2 regions of the Paenibacillus sp. FSL R7-0312 genome follow, and region 1 is predicted to be linked to the other one. Evidence: a T-box and tRNA genes for the amino acid it is inferred to sense, from the RefSeq annotation. Region 1 holds a T-box; the other holds one or more tRNA genes.

Region 1 (7,414 bases):
CTGTTCAATCAGAACTATGCCATGAATGTGGCTGAGACGGCCTCAACCTTCGCCGAAGTCATTGTGGCTGATGCGCAGGTGAAATCCGCAGGCAATGCTGAGGAGAAGCTGGCGCTGCTTGAAGCGAAGATTCAGAACAGCGTAGCGTTCTTCATGAATATTCACGCCCGCTTCCTGTTTGAGACCCGCTTCTACGAGAAACGCAAAGAGGGTCTGGTGAATGCGGAAGAACTGTCTGCCCTGATGGAAGAAGCGCAGAAAGAAGCCTTCTGCGGTGTGCTCTCGGAGTACCACCCGCATTTCTGGGCCTCCAAGCTTCATTTCTATATCACGGATGTGCCGTTCTACAACTTCCCTTACACCGTCGGATATATGTTCAGTACCGGACTGTACCGGCTTGCGTTGCAGGAAGGTGCATCCTTTGCTGATAAATATGACAGCCTGCTGAAGGATACCGGAGTCATGACACTGGAGAATCTGGTGTCGAAGCATCTTGGCGTGGATTTGTCCAAGCCGGATTTCTGGCAGGGGGCCGCAGATTTGATTGCTGCAGATATTAATGAATTCCTGGAAATGACAGCACATCTGGCCTAAGAATTTGTCGGAAATAAGGCGAATTGATTTTTTTGCAGTAAAACAATAGCTATAGAATATGGTACGAATACGCAAAGTCCCTGGATACAGGGACTTTTTTAGTTGTGTTTTTGTCGAAAAAAGGCGATAAAAGGATGGATTTAGCTAATGATATTAAGAAATTTGCGCATTCATAGGGATAATAACCCAATTATGTTGAATAATGTTGTATGCATTTAATTAGTGACCTATAATGTGCCTAAAGCCTTATATAAGGGCTGTTAGACTGATACTTTACTACTCTGTATTTTTACACACAAAACTTAAGCCATAGGTTATTGAAGCGGCTTTTGTGAAGCTGAATCATGGAACTTGTATCACCCACAAAACTTCTAGGAGGATATGTATGTTGAGAACGGAACAACTATCGCTGGCAAGACAAATCGATCTGGTGTTTAAGGAACTGCAGGAAGAATTGTCAGGATTGACTTCCGGTATCGTATTTGTACAAATCAGAAATAACATCATCGGCAAGTTCGGCATCCGTCATAATCCGCTTGCCGGGCGCAGCGGGAGCTATGCAGCGGAGCAGGAAGGATTAACGAAGGGTCAGCAATCTTCTTTCCGGGTGATGGCTCTGGAGAGCCTGAAGTATAAGAAGCGCTGGACTCATGGCGAGATCAGCTATGAATTTGCCGTCCGCCAGGGGATGGTGGTGGTGGATGCGACACTGGAGTCTAATTACAATATGGCCAACCTGATGATCCGCTATCCCCGCAGTAACCATGGAGATGTCTCCGACCAGTCCTTTGGCTGATTACCCGATTATATATATCTTGCATACCCATATAAAAAGCCCCCCTGCGCTTCGACGAGAAGCGCGGGAGGGCTGCGAAGCTGCTCGGCCTAAGCTATGAGGCTTGGCCGGATACTTATGATAAGGCTGTTACTACGAACGACCGGACAGTTGTTGCTCTGCCAGTTGCACCAGACGTTTGGTGATATATCCTCCCAAAGAACCGGTTTCGCGGGAAGTGTAGTTCCCATAATAACCGTCAGCCGGGATAGTTACTCCAAGCTCTTGTGCTGCTTCATATTTCAACTGCTGCAGCGCTGCATTCGCTTGAGGAACGACCAGGTTGTTAGAACGGCTACCACGACCTTGTTGACCTGCTTGACCCATGTTTGTTCACCTCCTTCGCCCGTTGTGAAGATAGTATGAGCGCTAGGGAGAGAATTCATGCACGAATTTCGAAGGTTTAGAGGCTGGTAATTATATGAAATTTACCCTCAGGGATAAATCATCTGCAAGCTGCTGCCAAGCACCAGTGTCTGGCCCGGTTCAAGCGTAAGCATTCCTGTGAAGGAAGCGTCCTGCTGAAGATTCGGCGCATCCGGAAGCCAGGTGAGCGGTTCAATGCAGAGGAACTGGTCAGCCTCTCCTTTGGTATAGAGGACCCAGTGGCGGAAATGTTCCTTGTCCACCGAATAACGCAGTCCGTAGCCGTCATCGCGCATGAGTAACGCTTCGGCAGGCTGATGATCATCCATCCTCAGGGCCGTATCCAGATTCTTGCCTTGGAGGTTCATATGGCTGTTAAGACTATCGAGTTCACCGAGCGGTAATAAATGTCCGCTGGGCAGGAGTTCGTTATTTAGCTCATAAACGCTTTGCACAGGGAGTGTTATGCTCCAGCGCTCAGGGGCGCCGTCAAGCATAAACCATGTATGATAGCCGATACCAAATGGAATGCGACTGCCGCCCAGATGGGTAACCTTAAGTGTCTGCACCAGGTCAGGCCCCTGCAGGCGGAATGTCATCTCAAGCTTCAGCGGCTCGGGAAATTGCCTGATCCACTCCGGATCATCCGTAGTTGTGAATTCGGTTGTTACCGCGCAGCCTTCCTCGTCTTCTTCAATATCGCTGACACACCAGGCTTGGGTACGGTGCAGGCCGTGAATATGATGATCGCCTGAATTCCGGTCGAACTGGTAGCTGGTGCCATCGAACGCGAACTGCCCGTTTCGGATACGGCCGGGCGGTACCAGAAGCGGAATGCCAAAGTGATAAGGTTTCTGAATATAAAAAGCCAAGTCGCTTTCATCAGGCTGGCGCAGGATTTGCCGCTCCTCCTTGCGGTCCCATAAGGAAATTACATTGTTCCCCAGCCGGGGCAAAAGCGTGACTTCCAGCTCACGGCTATGCAAAATGTACGTATCATAACCGTTCCACTGCCCTTTGGTCACCTGTTTCATAAGAGATATGCTCCTTTGATAAACTGTAATCAGATCATACACGAATATCCTTATCATACCAGATTTAAGTGACGGTGGTTAGAGATTTGACAACTTCTCCGGCACGCACTATGATGAAGGCAACAATGAATGACAACAACGTGATGACAGGGACAAGTAAGCAATGGACTGTACCTTCAGAAAGCCGGTGGCTGATGTGAACCGGTGGTGCACCTCTGACCGAATGGACCCTTGAGCGCCGCGATCGAACGGGCTGAATAAGCCTTCAGTAGACCGGCCGGCTCTTCCCCGTTAACGGAAGCTAAGGCTGCTTGCCTGTCCCCCAGGGATGACTTAGGAGCAGCGAATAAGGGTGGTACCACGGTCTCACGTCCCTTGCGGATGTGGGGCCTTTTTGCGTCCTGGCGCACACGGAATATACAGATGATGGAGGATAAAGATCATGGCTAAAAAGGTATTATCGGGGATTCAGCCCAGCGGTTCGCTCACACTCGGAAATTACATCGGAGCGATCAAGAATTTCGTCAAGCTTCAAAGGGAATATGAATGTTACTTTATGGTGGTGGATCTGCATGCCATTACGGTTGCCCAAGATCCCGCTGCCCTTCGTGAGAATTCGGAATCGGTAGCTGCATTGTATCTGGCTGCAGGCATTGATCCTGCCATCTCCCATGTCTACATGCAGTCCCACGTGCCTCAGCATGCTGAGCTGGGATGGATTCTGACGACACTGACTGCTATGGGTGAGCTGGAACGGATGACGCAGTTTAAGGATAAATCGGCAGGCAAAGAATCCGTAGGAGCCGGATTATTCGTGTATCCATCGCTGATGGCTGCAGATATCCTGGTCTACAACGCCGATCTGGTACCGGTGGGTGAAGACCAGAAGCAGCATCTGGAGCTGACCCGCGACTTGGCGGGGCGCTTCAATCACCGGTTCGGTGATTTCTTCACTATTCCTGAGCCGTATATTCCTGAAGTCGGAGCGCGGATTATGTCTCTGGATGACGGGACCAAAAAAATGAGCAAAAGCGACCCTAATGCCGGCAGCAGAATCGGTCTGCTGGATCCGCCGGATATCATCCGTAAAAAGATCAGCCGCGCAACCACGGATTCAGGACGCGAAGTGGTATTTGATCCGGCCAATAAGCCTGAGATCAGCAACCTGATGAGTATCTATGCCGAATGCTCGGGAATGAGCCTCCAGCAGATAGCGGACAAGTATGAAGGGCAAATGTACGGCGGCTTCAAAAAAGATCTTGGCGAAGTAATCGTTGCCCTGCTTGAACCCATCCAGCAGAGATACCATGAGATCCGCAGCTCAGGCACACTGGGCGATATTCTGGCTCAAGGTGCCGAAAGCGCGCGCAGCAGTGCTGCCCGGACACTGGAAGGCGTGAAGGAACGGATGGGCTTCCTGCCTTACCGTTAAGAGGAGGGCAGCTTGCGCTCGGCCTTGCGTCTCAGCCGGGCTTTGATGATGAAGCCCCAGCCAATGTTGAGCACGCACAGGGTACCGAGCAGCAGTGCCAGCCAAATGTTATAGCTGATTGAAATGGAAGCTGCCGTAAGTATGAGAATTGAAGAGCAGGCGAACCACAGTGACAGACCTTTACCCATATGTTCCAGCCTTCCTTTCTGCTGCAATAGCGGTGGAGTGAGTCCCGGAGTGCTTTCTGCACCCCGGGATTTTCAATTCATATCATGAACTATTAACTGTAACCGCTTTATTGTGATTGTGCCTTATGCGGTCCGGGGCGTCAAGAGGTGGCAAGAGAAATAGACCTCAGGAAGATTTAACCTGCTGGTTAAGCTTAGCTAGAGATAGGAATGTTTATGTAAAGGTCCAATGACGGAATCCTGCACAGAATACAACATTTCCTTTATTAAATCGCCCTAATTGAAAATTGTTGCACAAAAGGCAACATTCTTCTCCTCCATAGCCGCTAAGCGGGGGGATTGCTGTATTTCATACAACAATTCTTAAAGTAATCCCAATATCTAAGGCTCAGAGTTGCATTACATTATATACAACATTCTCAACATCCCGGCCGGACAATACAGGGTGAACTTCAACTCATTGCCACATAAACTAAAAAGCTGGCATCCGCAAGGGCGGATGCCAGCCATCTTCAGGTATGCATTGTTTACGCTGCTAGGTCTTAACTGTTCCCGGATCAATGGCGAAGCGTTCATCCAGCTTCTCACTGCTGAGCCAGCCTACATAAGTATTCAGCGGGTGATACTGGTTGTCCATGACCAGTACTGCAACAAACGGGAATTGCTTACGGTGTAAATAACGAACATCCCCCCAGCGTACAATATAACCGGAGGGTAGCTCTTCGACCTCGGCGACAGCGTAAGAGGTAAAGTACAGAAAAGCCTGAATATCCGGATGGGACTTCGAATGTTCCACAGCGGGGTGAGTGGAGCACACCGCATGCCTGAACCATTCCAGCTTGCCGTTGTTCAGCAGTCCGACGTTGTAGCTGCCATCCGGCTTGGCTTTGACCACGTTCCAGCGTGTAGGCGAAATCGTAGGGATGACATAGTACCGGTCACCAGCATTATGGTGCACATCCTTGTTCTTGATGTTACGTGTGATACGCGCATGTACGAGCGTCCGCCAGATGTAATACAAGACGATGCTTGCATATAGGGTAATGAACAAGGGTGCCGGAGGCACAATCCCGCTGATCCAGAGAATGATCGCTGCCGCATGGCTGCCGAAGATGAACGGGTCGAAGATGTGGATAATATTCCAGGCAATCCATTTCTCGGTGAACGGGCGTGCCGCCTGGGTCCCATAAGTGTTGAACAGATCCGAGAACACATGGATGGCAACGCCGATAAAGCTCCAAAGCGCAATATGGCTTAAGGCATGGAGATCCGTTAATCCGAAGACCGGACCTATGACCACTGTGATCAGAGCCGGCCATAACAGTAAAAAGGGCAGGGAATGGGTGATTCCCCTGTGATTGCGGATATAAACCGCGTTGTCCTTCAGCCGCAGCGCAGTATCGGCATCCGGTGCCTGAGAAGCGAGTACAGTAGCAACCATCACGGCACCGGCAAGTGTCCCATTCGAGGCGACAGAAGGATCAACGAACGACAGACCGGCGAGTCCCAGTCCCATAACAAAATGTGTAGCGGTATCCATTTGGCCAGATCTCCTTTATACGGAAGTTCCCTATTAATAACTACCCAATTTAGCGCCAAGTTATTTAGGGGGAGGAAATAAATATTGTCACGTAATTGTCGAATTGATGAACATCATGGTCAATGATTGTCAAAGTCTTTCCCAGTTTGCTATGATAAAGTTAATAGCGGAGCGAGTAATATTATCCAGGGTACAGCCGAACAGTTACTCAGGCTCCGGCGGAACGTTAAGAAGTCCCTTAGAAGGAGGAACACCATACGTGGACAATCAATTGAGATATCAAGCTTCTTCCGATTCCGCATCAATGTCTGCCAAGTCTCCACCGGAAGGTGCAAGCTGGCGCGACTTCATTACGGTGACGAAACCCGGTATTATCCGTTCCAATCTGATCGCTGCTTTTGCAGGCTACTGGGTGGCTTCAGGCTGGGATGTACAGTATGGACGATTAATCCTTACCCTGCTTGGCACAATGCTGGTTATGGCCTCTGCCTGTGTTTTCAATAATTATTTCGACCGGGATCTGGATATGAAGATGGAAAGAACCCGTGAGCGGGGCTTGCCTACAGGTAGGCTGAAGCCTCAGACAGTGCTGCTGTACGGCATTGGGCTGGGTATTGCCGGCCTGGCGGTGCTGTTTGCTTTCTGCGGAGTACTGGCCGGACTGTTTGGCATCGTCGGGATGTTCGTATATGTTGTAGTGTATACCCTTTGGCTCAAAAGAACATCTACCTGGAGCACTTCCGTGGGAGCCATTTCCGGTGCCATGCCGCCTGTAATCGGTTATGTTGCTGTTACCGGAACCGTAGACCTTGGTGCCTGGCTGCTGTTCGCCATGCTCTTCCTGTGGCAGCCGCCCCACTTCTGGGCACTTGGTATCCGCCGCAAAGAGGAATACAGGGCGGCAGGGTTCCCCCTGCTTCCAGTGGTCAAAGGGACACGCCGTACCAAGTTCCAGATGATCCCTTATGTGGCACTGCTGCTGCCCATTCCTGTACTGATGTACATGTATGACTATGCAGGGATATTTTATCTCATTGTGTCGTCAGCTTTGTCGCTGGCCTGGCTCTATTTAACCTTAATCGGATTTAAGGCGAAGGATGATGATGCCTGGGCCAAGAAAAATTTCTTCTTCTCCATTAACTATCTGACCATAAGTCTGATTGTGCTTGTATTGAATACGGTCCACGGTTAATTTTTAGATACACACGGTGGAAGTACGGATTCTTATGATGAATGGGGAGGGGTCCTGTGCAGACCTTGAAACGCTATAAATGGACCTGGCTGATGCTGCTTGCAGCGGTAATTATGGCCATCTATCTGGCAGTGAATTCGCTCAGCTTCGGAGACAAGAAGCTGCCGGTCATCGGGGAGGTACAGGACTTCTCTCTGGAGAATGTGGATGGACAGCAGGTGAGCCTGGCGGAT
Region 2 (7,414 bases), 180 kb from region 1:
AAACAGGATTAGATACCCTGGTAGTCCACGCCGTAAACGATGAGTGCTAGGTGTTAGGGGTTTCGATACCCTTGGTGCCGAAGTTAACACAGTAAGCACTCCGCCTGGGGAGTACGGTCGCAAGACTGAAACTCAAAGGAATTGACGGGGACCCGCACAAGCAGTGGAGTATGTGGTTTAATTCGAAGCAACGCGAAGAACCTTACCAGGTCTTGACATCCCGATGAAAGCATTAGAGATAGTGCCCCTCTTCGGAGCATCGGAGACAGGTGGTGCATGGTTGTCGTCAGCTCGTGTCGTGAGATGTTGGGTTAAGTCCCGCAACGAGCGCAACCCTTGACTTTAGTTGCCAGCAGGTAAGGCTGGGCACTCTAGAGTGACTGCCGGTGACAAACCGGAGGAAGGTGGGGATGACGTCAAATCATCATGCCCCTTATGACCTGGGCTACACACGTACTACAATGGCCGGTACAACGGGAAGCGAAACCGCGAGGTGGAGCCAATCCCAGCAAAGCCGGTCTCAGTTCGGATTGCAGGCTGCAACTCGCCTGCATGAAGTCGGAATTGCTAGTAATCGCGGATCAGCATGCCGCGGTGAATACGTTCCCGGGTCTTGTACACACCGCCCGTCACACCACGAGAGTTTACAACACCCGAAGTCGGTGGGGTAACCCGCAAGGGAGCCAGCCGCCGAAGGTGGGGTAGATGATTGGGGTGAAGTCGTAACAAGGTAGCCGTATCGGAAGGTGCGGCTGGATCACCTCCTTTCTATGGAGAATCGTTTCCTGCAACGGAAACATTCAAATCGGAAGCTAAAGCTTCCACAATGAACCTTAGGGTTCAAACACTCACTCGTTGGTCAGTTTTGAGAGTTTAAGCTCTCATCTTTAAACTGTCTGAATTTTCGAACATCACAGTCGTGATTGTCCCGAAATTTCAGCACCTTGATCCTTGAAAACTGGATACCGAAACGAATTTGCGTTTTAGAACATCTTTTAGCTGAAACTTGTGTAAGCAAGTTGAAATAGTTATTAGTCATGCTGAGCGATGGTTTTGGATTATGAGCGACTTTTGGCTTTAAACAGACTAGCGGACGGATTCATCCGGAAGCGCTGTTTAAAACAAGATGAGCGAATGAGCCAATACCGGAGCGATTGGTTAAGCTAATAAGAGCACACGGAGGATGCCTAGGCGCCAGGAGCCGACGAAGGACGTGGCGAACAACGAAACTGCCTCGGGGAGCTGTAAGCAAGCTTTGATCCGGGGGTGTCCGAATGGGGAAACCCAGCTGTGGTAATTCGCAGTTACTCGTATCTGAATACATAGGATACGCAGAGGCAGACCAGGGGAACTGAAACATCTAAGTACCCTGAGGAAGAGAAAACAATAGTGATTCCGTCAGTAGCGGCGAGCGAACGCGGAACAGCCTAAACCAAGGGGCTTGCCCCTTGGGGTTGTGGGACGTCTCACATGGAGTTACAAAGGAATATGGTAGGTGAAGAGGTCTGGAAAGGCCCGCGATAGAGGTAAAAGCCCTGTAGCCTAAACTGTGTTCTCTCCGAGACGGATCCCGAGTAGTGCGGGGCACGTGAAACCCCGTATGAATCCAGCAGGACCATCTGCTAAGGCTAAATACTACCTGGCGACCGATAGTGAAACAGTACCGTGAGGGAAAGGTGAAAAGCACCCCGGAAGGGGAGTGAAATAGAACCTGAAACCGTGTGCTTACAAAAAGTCAGAGCCCTATTACTGGGTGATGGCGTGCCTTTTGTAGAATGAACCGGCGAGTTACGTTTAACATGCAAGGTTAAGTCGAGAAGACGGAGCCGCAGCGAAAGCGAGTCTGAATAGGGCGAATGAGTATGTGGACGTAGACCCGAAACCGTGTGATCTACCCCTGTCCAGGGTGAAGGTGCGGTAACACGCACTGGAGGCCCGAACCCACGCATGTTGAAAAATGCGGGGATGAGGTGGGGGTAGCGGAGAAATTCCAATCGAACTCGGAGATAGCTGGTTCTCCCCGAAATAGCTTTAGGGCTAGCCTCGGTGAATGGAGTGGTGGAGGTAGAGCACTGATTGGGTGCGGGGCCCGCAAGGGTTACCAAGCTCAGTCAAACTCCGAATGCCATTAACTTCTTGCCGGGAGTCAGACAGTGAGTGCTAAGATCCATTGTCAAAAGGGAAACAGCCCAGACCATCAGCTAAGGTCCCCAAGTGTGTGTTAAGTGGGAAAGGATGTGGAGTTGCACAGACAACCAGGATGTTGGCTTAGAAGCAGCCACCATTGAAAGAGTGCGTAATAGCTCACTGGTCGAGTGACTCTGCGCCGAAAATGTAACGGGGCTAAACACACCACCGAAGCTATGGCTAGATACTTTGTATCTGGGGTAGGGGAGCGTTGTATGTGGGTTGAAGGTGTACCGTAAGGAGCGCTGGACAGCATACAAGTGAGAATGCCGGTATGAGTAACGAAAAGATCAGTGAGAATCTGATCCGCCGAAAGCCCAAGGTTTCCTGAGGAAGGCTCGTCCGCTCAGGGTAAGTCGGGACCTAAGGCGAGGCCGAAAGGCGTAGTCGAAGGACAACAGTTTGAAATTACTGTACCACCGTAATCCGCTATGAGCGATGGGGTGACGCAGGAGGGTAGTGACGCGGACTGATGGATGTGTCCGTCTAAGCAGTGAGGCTGATGTGTAGGCAAATCCGCACATCAATAAGGCTGGGCTGTGATGGGGAGCGAAAATTGTAGTAGCGAAGGTCATGATCTCACACTGCCAAGAAAAGCCTCTAGCCAGGAGAAGGTGCCCGTACCGCAAACCGACACAGGTAGGCGAGAAGAGAATTCTAAGGCGCGCGGAAGAACTCTCGTTAAGGAACTCGGCAAAATGACCTCGTAACTTCGGGAGAAGAGGTGCCTCGGTAGGGTGAATAGCCCGAGGGGGCCGCAGTGAAAAGGCCCAAGCGACTGTTTAGCAAAAACACAGGTCTGTGCGAAGCCGCAAGGCGAAGTATACGGGCTGACGCCTGCCCGGTGCTGGAAGGTTAAGGGGAGTGGTTAGGGGCAACCCGAAGCTGTGAACCGAAGCCCCAGTAAACGGCGGCCGTAACTATAACGGTCCTAAGGTAGCGAAATTCCTTGTCAGGTAAATTCTGACCCGCACGAATGGCGTAACGACTTGGGCGCTGTCTCAACGAGAGATCCGGTGAAATTTTAATACCTGTGAAGATGCAGGTTACCCGCGACAAGACGGAAAGACCCCATGGAGCTTTACTGCAGCTTGATATTGAATTTGGGTACGATCTGTACAGGATAGGTGGGAGCCGTTGAGGCAGGAGCGCAAGCTTCTGCGGAGGCGCCGTTGGGATACCACCCTGATCGTATCTAGGTTCTAACCTAGTACCCTAAGCGGGTACGGGGACCGTGTCAGGCGGGCAGTTTGACTGGGGCGGTCGCCTCCTAAAGAGTAACGGAGGCGTTCAAAGGTTCCCTCAGAATGGTTGGAAATCATTCGCAGAGTGCAAAGGCATAAGGGAGCTTGACTGCGAGACCTACAAGTCGAGCAGGGACGAAAGTCGGACTTAGTGATCCGGTGGTACCGCATGGAAGGGCCATCGCTCAACGGATAAAAGCTACCCTGGGGATAACAGGCTTATCTCCCCCAAGAGTCCACATCGACGGGGAGGTTTGGCACCTCGATGTCGGCTCATCGCATCCTGGGGCTGAAGTAGGTCCCAAGGGTTGGGCTGTTCGCCCATTAAAGCGGTACGCGAGCTGGGTTCAGAACGTCGTGAGACAGTTCGGTCCCTATCTGTCGTGGGCGCAGGAAATTTGAGAGGAGCTGTCCTTAGTACGAGAGGACCGGGATGGACGTACCGCTGGTGCATCAGTTGTTCCGCCAGGAGCATGGCTGAGTAGCTACGTACGGACGGGATAAGCGCTGAAAGCATCTAAGCGTGAAGCCCCCCTCAAGATGAGATTTCCCAACTAGTAAGACCCCTTGAAGACGACGAGGTAGATAGGTTGGAGGTGGAAGTGCAGCAATGCACGGAGCTGACCAATACTAATCGGTCGAGGGCTTATCCAAATTTCTTAGAGCGCAGATTCGTTTCGGATTCAGTTTTCAGGCGATCAAGCTTGATATGTATATTCCCTGATAGCTCAGTTGGTAGAGCACTCGACTGTTAATCGAGTTGTCACAGGTTCGAGTCCTGTTCGGGGAGCCATTTGGAGAGGTGTCCGAGTTTGGCCGAAGGAGCACGATTGGAAATCGTGTAGGCGCCACAAGCGTCTCGAGGGTTCGAATCCCTCTCTCTCCGTAGCTTTACTTTACAAGTAGTTAACAGCATGGCTCGTTGGTCAAGGGGTTAAGACACCTCCCTTTCACGGAGGTAACATGGGTTCGAATCCCATACGAGTCACCAATTTCTTCTTCGATTAATGGGATGAGAATTCCCTGGGTTCGTTGAAGCATAGGCATCGTAAGGAATACATCGCAATCTCGTAACGGAGTGGAGAGTATCTCATACGAGTCATATATGGAGGCTTAGCTCAGCTGGGAGAGCATCTGCCTTACAAGCAGAGGGTCGGGGGTTCGAACCCCTCAGCCTCCACCATCTATCTTTTAATAGAATAGATCTTTAACATTGACGCGGGGTGGAGCAGCCCGGTAGCTCGTCGGGCTCATAACCCGAAGGCCGCAGGTTCAAATCCTGCCCCCGCAACCAATTTGGAACCGTGGTGTAGTTGGCCTAACATGCCTGCCTGTCACGCAGGAGATCGCGGGTTCGAATCCCGTCGGTTCCGCCATCTTTATGAAAAAATGTTCGGCTCGGTAGCTCAGTCGGTAGAGCAAAGGACTGAAAATCCTTGTGTCGGGGGTTCGATTCCCTCCCGCGCCACCATATTTCTTACAACTTAATACGCCGGTGTAGCTCAATTGGTAGAGCAACTGACTTGTAATCAGTAGGTTGGGGGTTCAAGTCCTCTCGCCGGCACCATCCTCGGAGGCTTAGCGAAGTGGCCAAACGCATCAGACTGTAAATCTGCTCACGTACGTGTTCGGTGGTTCGAATCCATCAGCCTCCACCATTTTTAGGGGCATAGTTTAAAGGTAGAACAACGGTCTCCAAAACCGTTGGTGTGGGTTCAATTCCTGCTGCCCCTGCCAAGTAATATCCTATAAAATTTAATATGGCGATCGTGGCGAAGTGGTTAACGCACCGGATTGTGGTTCCGGCATTCGTGGGTTCGAGACCCATCGGTCGCCCCATTTCTTTTATAAGAGTTATAAGGCATTGCAATTAAATAAGCTTCATATGGCGACTGTGGCGAAGGGGTTAACGCACCGGATTGTGGTTCCGGCATTCGTGGGTTCGAGACCCATCAGTCGCCCCATTTTATTAAATCAAATGTTGGGGATTAGCCAAGCGGTAAGGCAACGGACTTTGACTCCGTCATTCATAGGTTCGATTCCTATATCCCCAGCCATTATATGCGGACGTGGCTCAGCGGTAGAGCATCGCCTTGCCAAGGCGAGGGTCGCGGGTTCGATTCCCGTCGTCCGCTCCATTTTTTGGTGCCATAGCCAAGTGGTAAGGCAAAGCTCTGCAAAAGCTTTATCCCCAGTTCAAATCTGGGTGGCACCTCCATTTTATTTTAGAATCAATTGTAAATAATATGTATATGCCGGCGTGGCGGAATGGCAGACGCGCTCGACTCAAAATCGAGTGGGAAACCGTGGAGGTTCGAGTCCTCTCGCCGGTATCTGCTAAAAGAGTTCATCAGAGATATTCTCTGGTGGGCTCTTTTTTCTTTTTATTTGAGCTGTATTCTCTTACTCCAGTTATGCGTAGAACTATCAAGATCCAGGCAATCTTTATCAGAACCAACAAATTGATTTCTAGCCGCACCTAGACCAACGATACCTCATGCCTGCCCCCACAGCTAAGGGAACACTAATACCGGAAGCTACCGCCCCGCATAGATTCAGGGAAACAGAATATCCCACTGTCCATAGTACCCATTTGCTGCGGAAACTCCCGTTTGATCAGGCTCGGAAGTAATACATTACATAGGGGAATAGCAAACCTCAGAATTGCAGTTCCAACATACAAGGTCACTCCGCCCGATTACGACTGAACAGCAATGGTCCCACCGATGTGAGGGGAGCACGCAAATTCGCTGCGATAAAAATAATTCCTACGATCATGAACCAGAGTGTCGCTTGCTTGCGAATACCGGTTCTGGAGACGGACAGCTTCCTCAGCTTTATGACCATCCTGATTGGCAATGGCTTGATAAATCAGGTCATAGGAGTCGAGATAAAAGCCGCATCTTTGCTTCGTTTCCAAAACCATGTTCTGACCTCCAGGCTCTCGAACTTATCGGTATGCTGAATCACTTTTCTTATTACTGACCCCAAAATACTGGAGGAGCAGACATAAGTCCCATCCCCTTGCCTGGTCTTCAGCAGAAGAGCAGAGAAGCGGCCCTCAAAAATGAGCGTCCGCTTCATTTTAAATAATTTATAATTCTTCGGAATAAAATGCTTTGGATACTGCCTCTGTGGCTTTATCAATAAAAGCTGCAACTTTACTGGGGCTTTCCTTCAAACCACTACTCACCCACTTTTTTATAATGGCTATACTGCCATGAGCGGCAAACGTATACCAAGACTCAAATAATTGTGGATCAAAATATTTTAATTCCTGCTTCCATCGCTCAATGGTTAAATCGTGACTGATATAAAGGATTCTTTCTAATAATTCTTTATCGCCATGCTCTGAGAACAGAACCTCACAAATCGTTTTATTCGCTTTTATATATTTACATAATTCATAAGATAGCTTTTCAGGAGTTTTAACGTCAGAAGAATTAATCCCAAGTTGCTTAATTTCTTCGTAAAGATCATTCTCGATCGTTGAAAGAAGCTCAAACTGATTAGCATAGTGTGAATAAAAGGTGTTGCGATTAATGTTTGCTTCGCTGCAAATGTCGGTCACTGTAACTTTATTGATAGACCGTTCTGTCAAAAGCTTCAACAAGCTTTCTTTTATAACCATTTTTGTATATCTCACTCTGTGATCTGCTTTTTTGTCTGCCATAATATCCTCCCCATATAAAATAAAAAATGAACAAAACTAATGTGATTTGTATGATAACTAACATAATTCAAACGAACAGCCTGTTGTTTTACTAACATGGTGATATTATAATTTATTTGAACGTTCGATTCAAATTAAATTAAATGGAGGTAAAATATGGGAGATATAACTGTAGTCCCTGTATGGATTATTCAAGATATTATGGTATTAATTGCTGCTGTTCTAATGGTTTTCTATATCCTTGATAAGGAAGAACATCCTAAAACGGTTCTAATGCAATTTATAGGTTTTGTGTTTTTTTACGCAGCTG

What was found. A T-box is a leader RNA that pairs with one kind of tRNA and senses whether it is charged. The one in region 1 lies ahead of trpS (tryptophan--tRNA ligase), so its partner is inferred to be a tRNA-Trp.
Region 2: it has a tRNA-Trp gene. The T-box ahead of trpS (tryptophan--tRNA ligase) is inferred to sense a tRNA for this amino acid. The anticodon was not compared.

What each region holds. Positions count from the first base shown of each region.
Region 1 is NZ_JBBORE010000001.1:2,515,265-2,522,678, forward strand. It holds gene MKX70_RS11090 (M3 family oligoendopeptidase) at 1-594, shown strand, start outside; gene MKX70_RS11095 (hypothetical protein) at 980-1,390, shown strand; gene MKX70_RS11100 (alpha/beta-type small acid-soluble spore protein) at 1,523-1,756, opposite strand; gene MKX70_RS11105 (aldose 1-epimerase) at 1,864-2,829, opposite strand; T-box leader at 2,964-3,208, shown strand; gene trpS (tryptophan--tRNA ligase) at 3,272-4,261, shown strand; gene MKX70_RS11115 (hypothetical protein) at 4,258-4,449, opposite strand; gene MKX70_RS11120 (metal-dependent hydrolase) at 4,985-5,989, opposite strand; gene cyoE (heme o synthase) at 6,249-7,181, shown strand; gene MKX70_RS11130 (SCO family protein) at 7,238-7,414, shown strand, end outside.
Region 2 is NZ_JBBORE010000001.1:2,334,704-2,342,117, forward strand. It holds rRNA gene MKX70_RS10240 (16S ribosomal RNA) at 1-768, shown strand, start outside; rRNA gene MKX70_RS10245 (23S ribosomal RNA) at 1,157-4,085, shown strand; tRNA gene MKX70_RS10250 (tRNA-Asn) at 4,149-4,224, shown strand; tRNA gene MKX70_RS10255 (tRNA-Ser) at 4,228-4,317, shown strand; tRNA gene MKX70_RS10260 (tRNA-Glu) at 4,348-4,422, shown strand; tRNA gene MKX70_RS10265 (tRNA-Val) at 4,539-4,614, shown strand; tRNA gene MKX70_RS10270 (tRNA-Met) at 4,649-4,725, shown strand; tRNA gene MKX70_RS10275 (tRNA-Asp) at 4,730-4,807, shown strand; tRNA gene MKX70_RS10280 (tRNA-Phe) at 4,827-4,902, shown strand; tRNA gene MKX70_RS10285 (tRNA-Thr) at 4,923-4,998, shown strand; tRNA gene MKX70_RS10290 (tRNA-Tyr) at 5,004-5,089, shown strand; tRNA gene MKX70_RS10295 (tRNA-Trp) at 5,095-5,168, shown strand; tRNA gene MKX70_RS10300 (tRNA-His) at 5,195-5,270, shown strand; tRNA gene MKX70_RS10305 (tRNA-His) at 5,320-5,395, shown strand; tRNA gene MKX70_RS10310 (tRNA-Gln) at 5,414-5,488, shown strand; tRNA gene MKX70_RS10315 (tRNA-Gly) at 5,495-5,569, shown strand; tRNA gene MKX70_RS10320 (tRNA-Cys) at 5,576-5,649, shown strand; tRNA gene MKX70_RS10325 (tRNA-Leu) at 5,686-5,764, shown strand; partial or broken gene MKX70_RS10330 (MFS transporter) at 5,919-6,209, opposite strand; gene MKX70_RS33405 (hypothetical protein) at 6,130-6,357, opposite strand; gene MKX70_RS10335 (TetR/AcrR family transcriptional regulator) at 6,526-7,104, opposite strand; gene MKX70_RS10340 (carotenoid biosynthesis protein) at 7,261-7,414, shown strand, end outside.